2 regions of the Zoogloea oryzae genome follow, and region 2 is predicted to be linked to the other one. Evidence: predicted binding sites of a transcription regulator. Region 2 holds the regulator's gene; the other holds the start of a gene.
What was found. The regulator FNR, encoded in region 2, switches genes on or off when oxygen is low (the NO sensors DNR and NnrR bind a similar motif). The targets are predictions, from matches to a motif close to TTGANCTAGNTCAA.

Region 1: the regulator FNR is predicted to act here: its motif matches at 3,076-3,089, upstream of QQK25_RS12585 (thiamine pyrophosphate-dependent enzyme).

Annotation. Positions count from the first base shown of each region.
Region 1 covers NZ_BSPX01000036.1:7,691-12,884, reverse strand. Annotated here, with positions in the region: RNA gene ssrA (transfer-messenger RNA) at 1-60, shown strand, start outside; gene QQK25_RS12595 (hypothetical protein) at 355-516, shown strand; gene QQK25_RS12590 (indolepyruvate oxidoreductase subunit beta) at 537-1,139, opposite strand; gene QQK25_RS12585 (thiamine pyrophosphate-dependent enzyme) at 1,152-3,017, opposite strand; gene QQK25_RS12580 (response regulator transcription factor) at 3,130-3,768, opposite strand; gene QQK25_RS12575 (PAS domain-containing sensor histidine kinase) at 3,743-5,194, opposite strand, start outside.
Region 2 covers NZ_BSPX01000105.1:1,268-6,461, forward strand. Annotated here, with positions in the region: partial or broken gene QQK25_RS21020 (heavy metal translocating P-type ATPase) at 1-568, opposite strand, end outside; gene QQK25_RS21025 (sulfite exporter TauE/SafE family protein) at 590-1,306, opposite strand; gene hemN (oxygen-independent coproporphyrinogen III oxidase) at 1,394-2,788, opposite strand; gene fnr (fumarate/nitrate reduction transcriptional regulator Fnr) at 2,908-3,642, shown strand; gene QQK25_RS21040 (SirB2 family protein) at 3,643-4,029, opposite strand; gene QQK25_RS21045 (oxygen-binding di-iron domain-containing protein) at 4,105-4,845, opposite strand; gene QQK25_RS21050 (methyl-accepting chemotaxis protein) at 4,852-5,194, opposite strand, start outside.

The DNA of each region.
Region 1 (5,194 bases), on a different contig from region 2:
CATGTAGAACTACTTAATGAAGGCTTGCGGACGGGGGTTCGATTCCCCCCAGCTCCACCAGAATCGAGTCCGGGATGTTCCGGAGAAGGCCGAGAAACCTGGCAAGATCAGGGTTCTCGGCCTTTTTTACGTCCAAGGCAGTCCGAGCAGGGTTATTGCATCCCGGAAGCAAGCTGGGGCAACAACGACCCTGCCCGCTGGCGCTGCCCCAAAAAGCCCCTCACCCAAGCCGCCTTCCGCCGATTCGAGGCCTGCGGACGGCTGAAAACAGCCCGCCGCGCCGTTTAGAGTGGGAGACAGGTTTTTCCGCTAACTCGTAGCTATCGGCCCCACAGAACGTGCCCCGACGGGAGATTGCGTGGCGCCCGCCCCCAAGCCATTGAAAAGCACATCGCCGCCCTGGCCAATCCGCCCGAGATCGGCTCCCTGCTCCACGCCGTCGATGTCTTCCGGGGTACGCTGATGGTGCAATCCACCTTGAAGCCGTCCGCTGGAGTTCGTCCGGCCCGGCGATAGTGACGCTCTGGGCCGACTATCTAGACCACCAGCGCCGCCGCCCGCTCCCGACCGGCGTCGAAGGCGCGCAGATTCACCTCGCGCTTCTCGGGCTTGCGCTGGGCGAAGCGGGCCTCGACCGCCTCCCGCAGCACCTCGGCGGGAAACGGCAGGTGATCCGACATCGCCCCCAGCATCACCGTGTTGCCGAGGCGGATGTCGCCAAACTCCAGCGCGATCTCGGCCGCATCGAAGGCCTGCAGCGGCACACCCAGGGCGCGCAGCTGACCGACCGGATCGTCCGGGTAATCGAACACGCCGCACTCCACCACCGGCGGCGACAGGCGCGAGGTGTTGGTGAGCACCGGCGCGCCCGGGCGCAGCATGTGGGCCCAGCGCAGCGTCTCGGCGGCCTCGAAGCCCACCAGCAGATCGGCCTCGCCCTGGGCGATCTGGGGCGACAGCACCCGCTCGCCAAAGCGCAGGTGCGACACCACCACGCCGCCGCGCTGGCTCATGCCAGCCACTTCGGTTTTCTTGGCGTCGAAGCCGAGGGCGAGCGCCGCTTCGGCGAGGATCTCGGTAGCCGTCATCACGCCCTGGCCGCCGATGCCGCACACGAGGATGTTGGTGTTTTTCTGCATCGCAATGCCCTCTCAGCTACGGCTCATGAAACGCACCGGCACCACCGGCAGGGCGTGAACGATGGCCTTCGGCGCACAGGGCTGGACGCACAGCCCGCAACCCGTGCAGGCGCTGGTCTCGATGCGCACGAAGGCGAGATCGACCTCCTTGCCCGACGGCTTGATGGCCTTGTCGCGGCGCGTCACGTGGATCGCCGGGCAACCCACCTCGAGGCAGTTGCCGCAGCCGGTGCAGGTGTCGTCGATCACCGCGTAGGGCGGCGTCTTCTTGTAGTCGTCGATGAGCACGCAGGGCCGGTCGGTGATGATCACCGAGGGCTCGTCGATCTTCGTCTCCTCCCGCAGCGTCTTGAAGAGCACCGGCAGCTGGTAAGGATCGACCACCCGGATGCGCTCCTTCTTCACCCCGAGCGCCTCGCACATGCGCGGGAAATCCACCCGAGGCGCCTCGGCCCCGTGGATGTCGCGGCCGGTGGCGGGGTTGTCCTGGCCGCCGGTCATGCCCACCGCGCGGTTGTCGAGCAGCAGCACCGTCACGTTGCCGCCGTTGTAGGTGATGTCGAGCAGGCCCTGCATGCCCATGTGCATGAAGGTCGAGTCGCCGATCACCGCGACGATCTTCTTGTTCTTGTCGACCTCGCCGCGCGCCTTGTCCATGCCCAGCGCCATGCCCATCGAGGCACCCATCGAGATGCAGGTATCCAGCGCGTTCCACGGATGGCCGGCGCCCAGGGTGTAGCAGCCGATGTCGCCCGAGATGATGATGTTCTTGAGCTGCGACAGCGTGTAATAGATGCCCAGGTGCGGGCAGGCCACACACATGGTGGGCGGCCGCGGGAAGACCTGCTGGGCCGGCAGCGCATCCACCTCGGGTGACGCCTCGCCGCGCAGGCGGGCCACGCCCCGGCGCAGCACTTCGGGCGACAACTCGCCCAGGCGCGGCAGCACGTCCTTGCCCACGCAGGCGATGCCGGCGGCCTTGATCTCCGCTTCGACGAGCGGTTCGGTCTCCTCCACCACCAGCAAGGTTTCAACCCCGGCAGCCAGCTCGCGCACCAGACCGAGGGGCAGCGGGTAGCTCATCCCGAGCTTGAGCACCGGCGCATCCGGAAAGGCCTCGCGCACGTGCATGTAGGCCGGGCCGGAGGTGACGAACCCGATGCGCCGGTCGGGGCCGGATTCGATGCAATTGAGCGGCGAGTTGCCGGCTTCGGCGCGCAGGGCCGCCTCGCGCTCGAACATCAGCGGCAGACGCGGTTTGGCGTTGCCGGGCACCATCACCCAGCGTCGCGGATCCTTGGTGAAGCCGGTGGGCTCGTGGGTTTCGACCGGCGACAGCTCGACGCGGCCCTTCACGTGGCAGATGCGGGTGGTGAGGCGCAGGATCACCGGCACGCGGAACTGCTCGGACAGCCGGAAGGCCGCCCGAGTCATGTCGTAGGCTTCCTGGGAATCGGCCGGCTCCAGCACCGGCACATGGGCGAAGCGGCCCCAGAAGCGCGAATCCTGCTCGTTCTGGGATGACGACATGCCCACGTCGTCGGCCACGGCGATCACCAGCCCGCCCTCGACGCCGGTGACGGTCATGGTCATCAATGCGTCGGAGGCCACGTTGAGGCCCACGTGCTTCATCGCGGAGAAGGCCCGGGCGCCCATCATCGACGCGCCCAGCGCCACTTCGAGGGCGACCTTTTCGTTGGGCGACCACTCGGCGTAGAGGCCGGGGAAACGGGCCAGCACTTCGAGGATCTCGGTGCTCGGCGTGCCGGGATAGGCAGCCGCCACACGCACGCCGGCATCCCGCGCGGCGTGGGCGACGGCGTCGTTACCGGACAGGAACAGGCGGTTTGCCGCGGCGGCGGCCAGGGCGTTTCCCATGAAGCAAACTCCGACAGGATGAAGCCGGAGAGTGTAGAAAGCCCCGCCGCCGCCGGGCTTGAGACAGGTCAACCAAAGATACGTTTTTCCAAAAAACTCAAGAAAAAATGTATCACGATCGACTCGCAACCCCTTCGATCGCCATGACGCTCTGGACAAGCTCCGCCAGCGATTGCGCGCCCATCTTCTCCATCACGCGGGCACGATGGACTTCCACCGTCTTGATACTGATTCCCAGCACATCGGCGATCTGCTTGTTCAGCTTTCCGACGATGATGAGGTCCAGCACCTCGCGCTCGCGCTGGGTCAGCTGGTCGAGCCGGCGGGAGACTTCGGCGTCCTGGCGGCGGCGGTCGCGGCTCTCGCGTTCCTTGGCCAGGCACTGGCTCACCAGGTGCAGCAGGTCGTTGTCGTTGAAGGGCTTCTCGATGAAATCGACCGCACCCTTCTTGAGCGCCGCCACCGCCATCGGCACGTCGCCGTGGCCGGTGATGAAGATGACCGGCAGGGTGCAGTACTGGGCACGCAGGCGCTCGTGGAGCTCCAGCCCGCTCATTCCCGGCATGCGCACGTCCAGCAGCAGGCAGCCGTTGAACTCCGGCCGCCAGCGGCGCAGGAAATCTTCGGCCGACGGGAAGGCGGCCACCTTGAAACCCTGGGATTCGAGCAGCCAGACGAGGGAATCCCGCAGGGCTTCATCGTCATCCACCAGATAGATGATTTGTTCAGGCGTCGATTCGGGCGCTTTCAAGGGGAGTCTCCAAAGGCAGGGTGAAGCGGAAGATACATCCTCCGGCGGGGTTCGCGTCCACCCACAGGCGGCCGTTGTGGAATTCGACGATCGAGCGGCAGATGTTGAGGCCCATGCCCATGCCCTCGGCCTTGGTGGTGTAGAACGGCGAGAACAGCTTCTCGCGGGCTTCGTCGGAGAGGCCATGCCCCCGGTCGGCCACCGACACCTCGACCAGATTATGCTCGGCGATCCTCGCCGACACCGTGAGGACGCGCTCCTCGGCGGGCGTCTCGCGCATGGCCTCGATGCCGTTCTTGACGAGGTTGAGCACCACCTGCTCGATCATCACGGAGTCGGCAAACACCGGCGGCAGATCGGCGGGGATCTGGCTGACCACCTGGGCGACGTGGCGGCGGGCATCGATCTCGACAAAGCCGATGGCGTCCTCGACGATGCCCGACAGGGCCACCAGCTGGCGCCGCGGCTCGCTCTTCTTCACGAACTCGCGCACCCGACGGATGATCCGCCCGGCCCGCTCGGCCTGGGCGCTGGCCTTCTGCATCGCGGTGAGGATGTCCTCCTGGCGATAGTCGCCCGACTGCAGGCGATTGACGCAGCCCATCGAGTAATTGGCGATCGCCGCCAGCGGCTGGTTGAGCTCGTGGGCCAGGGTGGAGGCCATCTCGCCCATGGTGATGAGGCGCGAGGTGCGCTGCAGGCGCTCCTGCTGGGCGCGGTTTTCTTCTTCGACGCGCTTCTTGTCGGTGATGTCGGTGGCGATCGCCATCCGCACCACGCGACCATCCACCCAGCGGGTGGCCCGCTCGCGGATGTGATACCAGCGTCCGGAGAGCCCGTTCTGCAATTCGCCGTCGTAGAGCTCGCGGGGCACCTGCTGGGGCGACAGGCGACGCGGGTCCACGTCGTACCAGTTGGTGTCGGGCGGCGTGGGCAGGCCGTAGATGCCGACCCGCTGGCCCACCGCATCAAAGCCGTAGATGCTCTTGAAGGCGCGGTTGGCAAACAGGATCTCGTCGTTGGCGGCGTCGGCCACGTACACCGCCGCGTCGAGGCCGTCGAGGATCGCCACGAAGCGCTCGTGGGCGGCCTCCAGCTGGGCTCGCACCCGCTTGGGCTCGGTGATGTCGGTGATCGAGGCCATCCAGCCGGTCTGCCGCCCATCCCCGTCGATCAGCGGCGACAGGTAGAAGCGCGCATCCATGCTCTCGCCGTTCTTGCGCTGGACGCGCATCTCGAAGCCGGTGGAGGGCGCGTTGCCGCTGAGGGTGAGTTCCAGGTTGTGCTGCAGGGCCTCGATCTCGTCGGGCGGCCAGTAAACAAAGGGCGGGCAGGTGCCCACCAGCTCCTCCCGCGACCAGCCGGTCATGCGGCAGAAGGCGGGGTTCACGTAGGTGATGCGGCCGGTCAGGTCGATGGCTCGCAG
Region 2 (5,194 bases):
TCGAGCCGCTTGCGCCGGCGCCGAGCATCCCGATCATTTGAGCCAGGAAAGGCAGCGACAGCAGCGCCGAAATCCAGAACAACCGCAGCTCGGCGCGGAACTCCGCTTCCTTGCGGGCCCGCTCCGCCTCCCGGTCACGGCCAGCGATCGGCGTGGCGGTGAAGCCGGCTTTGGCGATGGCGCCGACGATGACGGCCGGATCGGTGAGCCCCGGGGTGAAGCGCACCCGGGCCGTCTCGGCGGCGAAATTGACGTTGCCATCCACGCCCGGCAATCGATTGACCACCTTCTCGATACGTGCCGCGCAGGCCGCGCAGCTCATGCCGCCGATGCCAAGCTCCAGCACCTGGGGCGCCACGTCGAAGCCGGCCTTGCGGATCGCGCCGAGGATGTCGGCGGCCGGCGCGCCGCCGGGCGTGGCGGTGATGCGGGCCTTCTCGGTGGCGAAATTCACCTTCGCGTCGACGCCTGGCAGGCGGTTGAGCACCTTTTCGAGGCGCACCGCGCAGGCGGCGCAGCTCATGCCGGACACCGGCAGGTCGTAACGCACGTCAGCCGGCTCGCTCATCCCGCGTACTCCAGTGTTGGGTCAGAAATGGCACACCACGCCATTCCACAGCTTGCTGCCCAGCGACGGCGTCGTCACCAGACCATAGACGCCGAAGGCGAGCACCACCAGTCCAGACCCCGTACGCACCGCCTGGTTCCGCACCACGTCGCGCAGGCGCTTGAGCACCAGGCCCGCCAGCATCAGGTTGGGCAGCGTGCCGAGGCCAAAGGCCAGCATCAGCGCCGCGCCGCGCTCGGCCGAGCCGGTGACGAGGGCCGTCGCCAGCACGCTGTACACCAGCCCGCAGGGCAGAAAGCCCCACAGCGCCCCCAGCGGAAACGCCTGGGCCACCGAGCGTGCCGGCAGGAAGCGCCGGGTGAGCGGCTGGATGCGGTTCCACAGCCGCTGGCCGAGCTTCTCGACCCCCGCCAGCGCGCGGGTGAAGCCGGTGAGGTAAAGCCCCAGCGCCACCAGCATCAGGTTGGCCGCCACGTACAGGGCGAGCTGGATCGGCAGGATGTCGTTGAACAGCATGCCCACCGTGCCGATGGCGCCCATCGCCGCGCCGGCCAGGGTGTAGCTGCCGATCCGGCCGAGGTTGTAGGCCAGGTGCAGCGGCCACTCGCGACGCTTCTGGCCGGGCATCTGGATCGTCTGCACGGTGAGCGCGCTGACGATGCCACCGCACATGGCCACGCAGTGGGTGCCGCCCAGCAGGCCGATCAGGAAGACTGCGAAGTAACCGGTTTCCGGCATGGTTTCAACCCTGCAAATGAAAAGCGCCCCGCGAGGTCACGGGGCGCATAGTTTAGTCCTGACGATCCGGAGCAACCAGACGGCGAATCAGATCACCTTGGAGTAGCGGGTCCGCTCCCGGTCGGAGCGCAGGTAACGGTCGAACACCATCGCGATGGCCCGCACCAGCATCCGGCCAGCGGGCAGCACGCTGATCCACTGGTCGTCGATCTTCAGGAGGCCGCCCTTCTCCATCTCGCGCAGGTCGGCGAGCTCGGCAGCGAAGTACTTCTTGAAGTCGATCAAGTGGGCGATCTCGATGGATTCGATGGACAGCTCGAAGTGGCACATGAGCGCCTGGATGATCGCCCGGCGCAGCAGGTCGTCCGGGGTTAACTCGATGCCGCGCAGCACCGGCAGGCGGCCGGTGTCGAGGATGTCGTAGTACTCGTCCAGCGTCTTCACGTTCTGGGCGTACGTCGGCCCGACCTTGCCGATGGCGGAGACGCCGAAGGCCAGCAGGTCGCACTCGGCGTAGGTCGAGTAGCCCTGGAAGTTGCGGTGCAGGCGGCCCTGGCGCTGGGCGGTGGTGAGCTCGTCGGTCGGCTTGGCGAAGTGGTCCATGCCGATGTAGACGTAGCCGGCCTCGGTGAGGCGGCGGATGGCCAGCTGCAGGATCTGCAGCTTGGTCTCGCCCGACGGCAGCTGCGCGTCGACGATGCGGCGCTGGGGCTTGAAGAGGCTCGGCAGGTGCGCGTAGTTGTAGATCGACAGGCGATCCGGCGACAGGGCCAGGATCTGCTCAAGGGTGCGGTTGAAGCTGATAACGTTCTGCTTGGGCAGGCCGTAGATCAGGTCGACACTCACCGACTTGAAGCCGTGGGCGCGGGCCGCGTCGATCACCAGCTTGGTTTCTTCCTCGCTCTGGACGCGATTGACGGCCTTTTGCACATCCGGGTTGAAATCCTGGATGCCGACGCTCATGCGGTTGAAGCCCAGCTCGGCCAGCAGCGCGACGGTGGCTTCATCGACCTTGCGGGGGTCGACCTCGATGGAGTACTCGCCGTCGGGCACCAGCGTGAAGTGCTTCTTCACGATGCCCATCAGCTGGCGCAGCTCGTCGTGGGACAGGAAGGTGGGCGTGCCGCCGCCCAGGTGAAGCTGCAGCACCTCCCGCGGGCCCTGCAGGCAGGCGACCTGAAGATCAACCTCCTTCTCGAGGTACTCCAGATACTTGGCCGAGCGCCCGTGATCCTTGGTGATGATTTTGTTGCAGGCGCAGTAGTAGCAGATCGTATTGCAGAACGGGATGTGGAAGTATAATGAGAGCGGTTTGCCAATCCCGCCGATCGACCTCTTGCCGAGCCAGTCGCACAGCGCGTCGGAGTTGAAGGCCTCGACGAAGCGGTCTGCGGTCGGATACGAAGTGTAACGCGGGCCATTCACATCAAACTTGCGAATGAGCTCGGGGTCGAAGATCAGATCTTTTTGAGTCGCGTTCATGGGCGTGCTTCTATTAATTCCGCGAAACGATCGCAGAATCATCCTGTAATCGTATTGATGTGGATCAAAGGGCTCCAAAGGTTGGTAAATCCTCTCAAGTCCAGGTGGTAAGCGTACAGATGAATTCTGCGATTCCAGCAACAATTATCGAGATCAAGACAGCTTGTTCCCAGTGTAATCTGCGCGAGCTGTGCCTGCCGTTCGGGCTCGACCCGCGGGAAATAAACCAGCTCGACGAGCTCGTCGGCAGCCGTCGCAAGATCAAGCGTCAGCAGCATCTCTACCGCTCCGGGGAGTCCTTCGAGGCGATCTACGCGATCCGCGCCGGCTCGTTCAAGACCGATGTCATTCTGGAGGACGGCCGCGATCAGGTCACCGGTTTCCAGATGACCGGCGAAGTCCTGGGGCTGGACGGCATCAGCACCGAACACCACTCGTGCAACGCCATCGCCCTCGAAGACAGCGAAGTGTGCGTGATCCCCTTCAGCCGCCTCGAAGAGCTGTCGCGTCAGGTCGAGAGCCTGCAGCACCAGTTCCACAAGATCATGAGCCGCGAGATCGTGCGCGACCACGGCGTGATGATGCTGCTCGGCTCCATGCGCGCCGAGGAACGCCTCGCCGCCTTCCTGCTCAACCTGTCCCAGCGCTTCACCGCGCGGGGTTTCTCGCCGTCCGAGTTCCATCTGCGCATGACCCGCGACGAGATCGGCTCCTACCTGGGCCTGAAGCTCGAAACCGTCTCCCGCGCCTTCTCGCGCTTCCAGGAAGAAGGCCTGGTGGCGGTCCAGCAGAAGCACATCCGCATCCTTGACACCCCGGGGCTCAAGCGGCTGCTGAACCACCACGCCATCTGATCAGACGAGCGCGAGCCAGCCCGCCGGGTTCTTGGTGAGCGCCACTGACACAATGTACGAAAACACGGCCGCCGCCGCGGCGAGCGCCACCACGCGCACGCCGAGCGGCCGCGTCGGTCGCAGGGCCACGACACCTAGGCCGATGTAGGCCAGCAGGCCCAGCACCTTGGCGGTCAGCCAGCCATCCACGAAGGGGTATTGCCCGGCCATCCACGCCAGAGCGATGGCGCTGGCGAGCAGACACGAGTCGATCACGTGAGGCAGGCGCCGGGTCAGCCGGGCCTTGAGCAGCGGCGATCCGGTGATCGACCACCAGCCGCGCAAAAGAAAACCCGCGCCGCTCAGCACGACGCAGGTGATGTGGAGATGCTTGATGAGCAGGTACATGTCGCCTCGGATGGGGTTACGCCTTGACGACATTTTCGGGCATCCGCCCTGCCCCGTCCTTGCGGGGCCTCAACTTCAGCCGCGCAGCACGCCCACTTCCAGCGCCGCGAACCAGTTGATGAAGCGCTGCACGTCGGCGCCCTGGTAGATCGAGCCGTGCTGGGGCACCAGCATGTCGATCTCCAGCCGCGAGACGCGCTCGCACCAGTCACGCTTGGCCCGGTCGGAGCCCATCCAGCGCTTGTGGAAGGCTTCCGCGTGGCGGATGTGGCGGGAGAAATCCTCCACGTACAGCCCGCCCTGGTCGGGCGGCAGCAGCGCCGCGCCGATGTCGCCGGAGAACAGGATCTTGGCCTTCGGGTCATACAGGTTGAAGTTGCCCGACGAGTGCAGATAATGGGCCGGCACGGCCTGCAGTTCGAGGCTGCCGAGCTTGATGGTCATGCCCGGATCGGGAATCGGCACGAAGGTGGTGTCCTCGCCGCCGAAGTGGGGCAGGAAGGACTGCCACAGCCAGCTGGTGTAGCACTTGAGATCCGGCTTGAACTCCAGCCACAGGGCCAGGGACGAGATGATGTCCGGGTCCTGGTGGGAGGCGAACAGGCCGGCCAGCTTGGTGGGGTCGCACTCTGCCGACAGGGCCGAGAAGACCGCCGGAAAGATCTCGATGCCGCCCGGGTCGCACAGCAGCGCCTCCTCGCCATCGACGATCACGTATTCGTTGGTGTCGATGATGTAGCCCGGCTTGGTCGCATCGCGCGCGATCGCCAGCCAGCGGTGGTCGTCTTCCTGGAAGATACAGTGAGCCTGCTTCATGGGTTCCTAGTCCTTTACGAGCCGTTCCTTGCCGAGCACTTCGAGGGATCGCTTGATCTGCGCGATCACCTCCGCGAAATCCGTCGAGACCTGCATCAGCGCCGGGCTGAACCCGCCGCCGTAAGCCGCCTCGATCTTGGCCGAGCGGGCCAGCACGCCGCCCAGTTCGACCAGTTGCTGGGTCTCCTCGACCGCCGCGCGCAGGCGCAGGTCGAGGGCGCGCAGCTTGACCTGCTGGGCCGACAGGCGCGCCATCCCGCGCTTGCGGGCCTCGCGCACGCCGGGCACCTCGCCGGCGAGGCGGATCGCCTCGGCGAGGATCCGCGAGTTGCGCTGCTGCTGGACGACG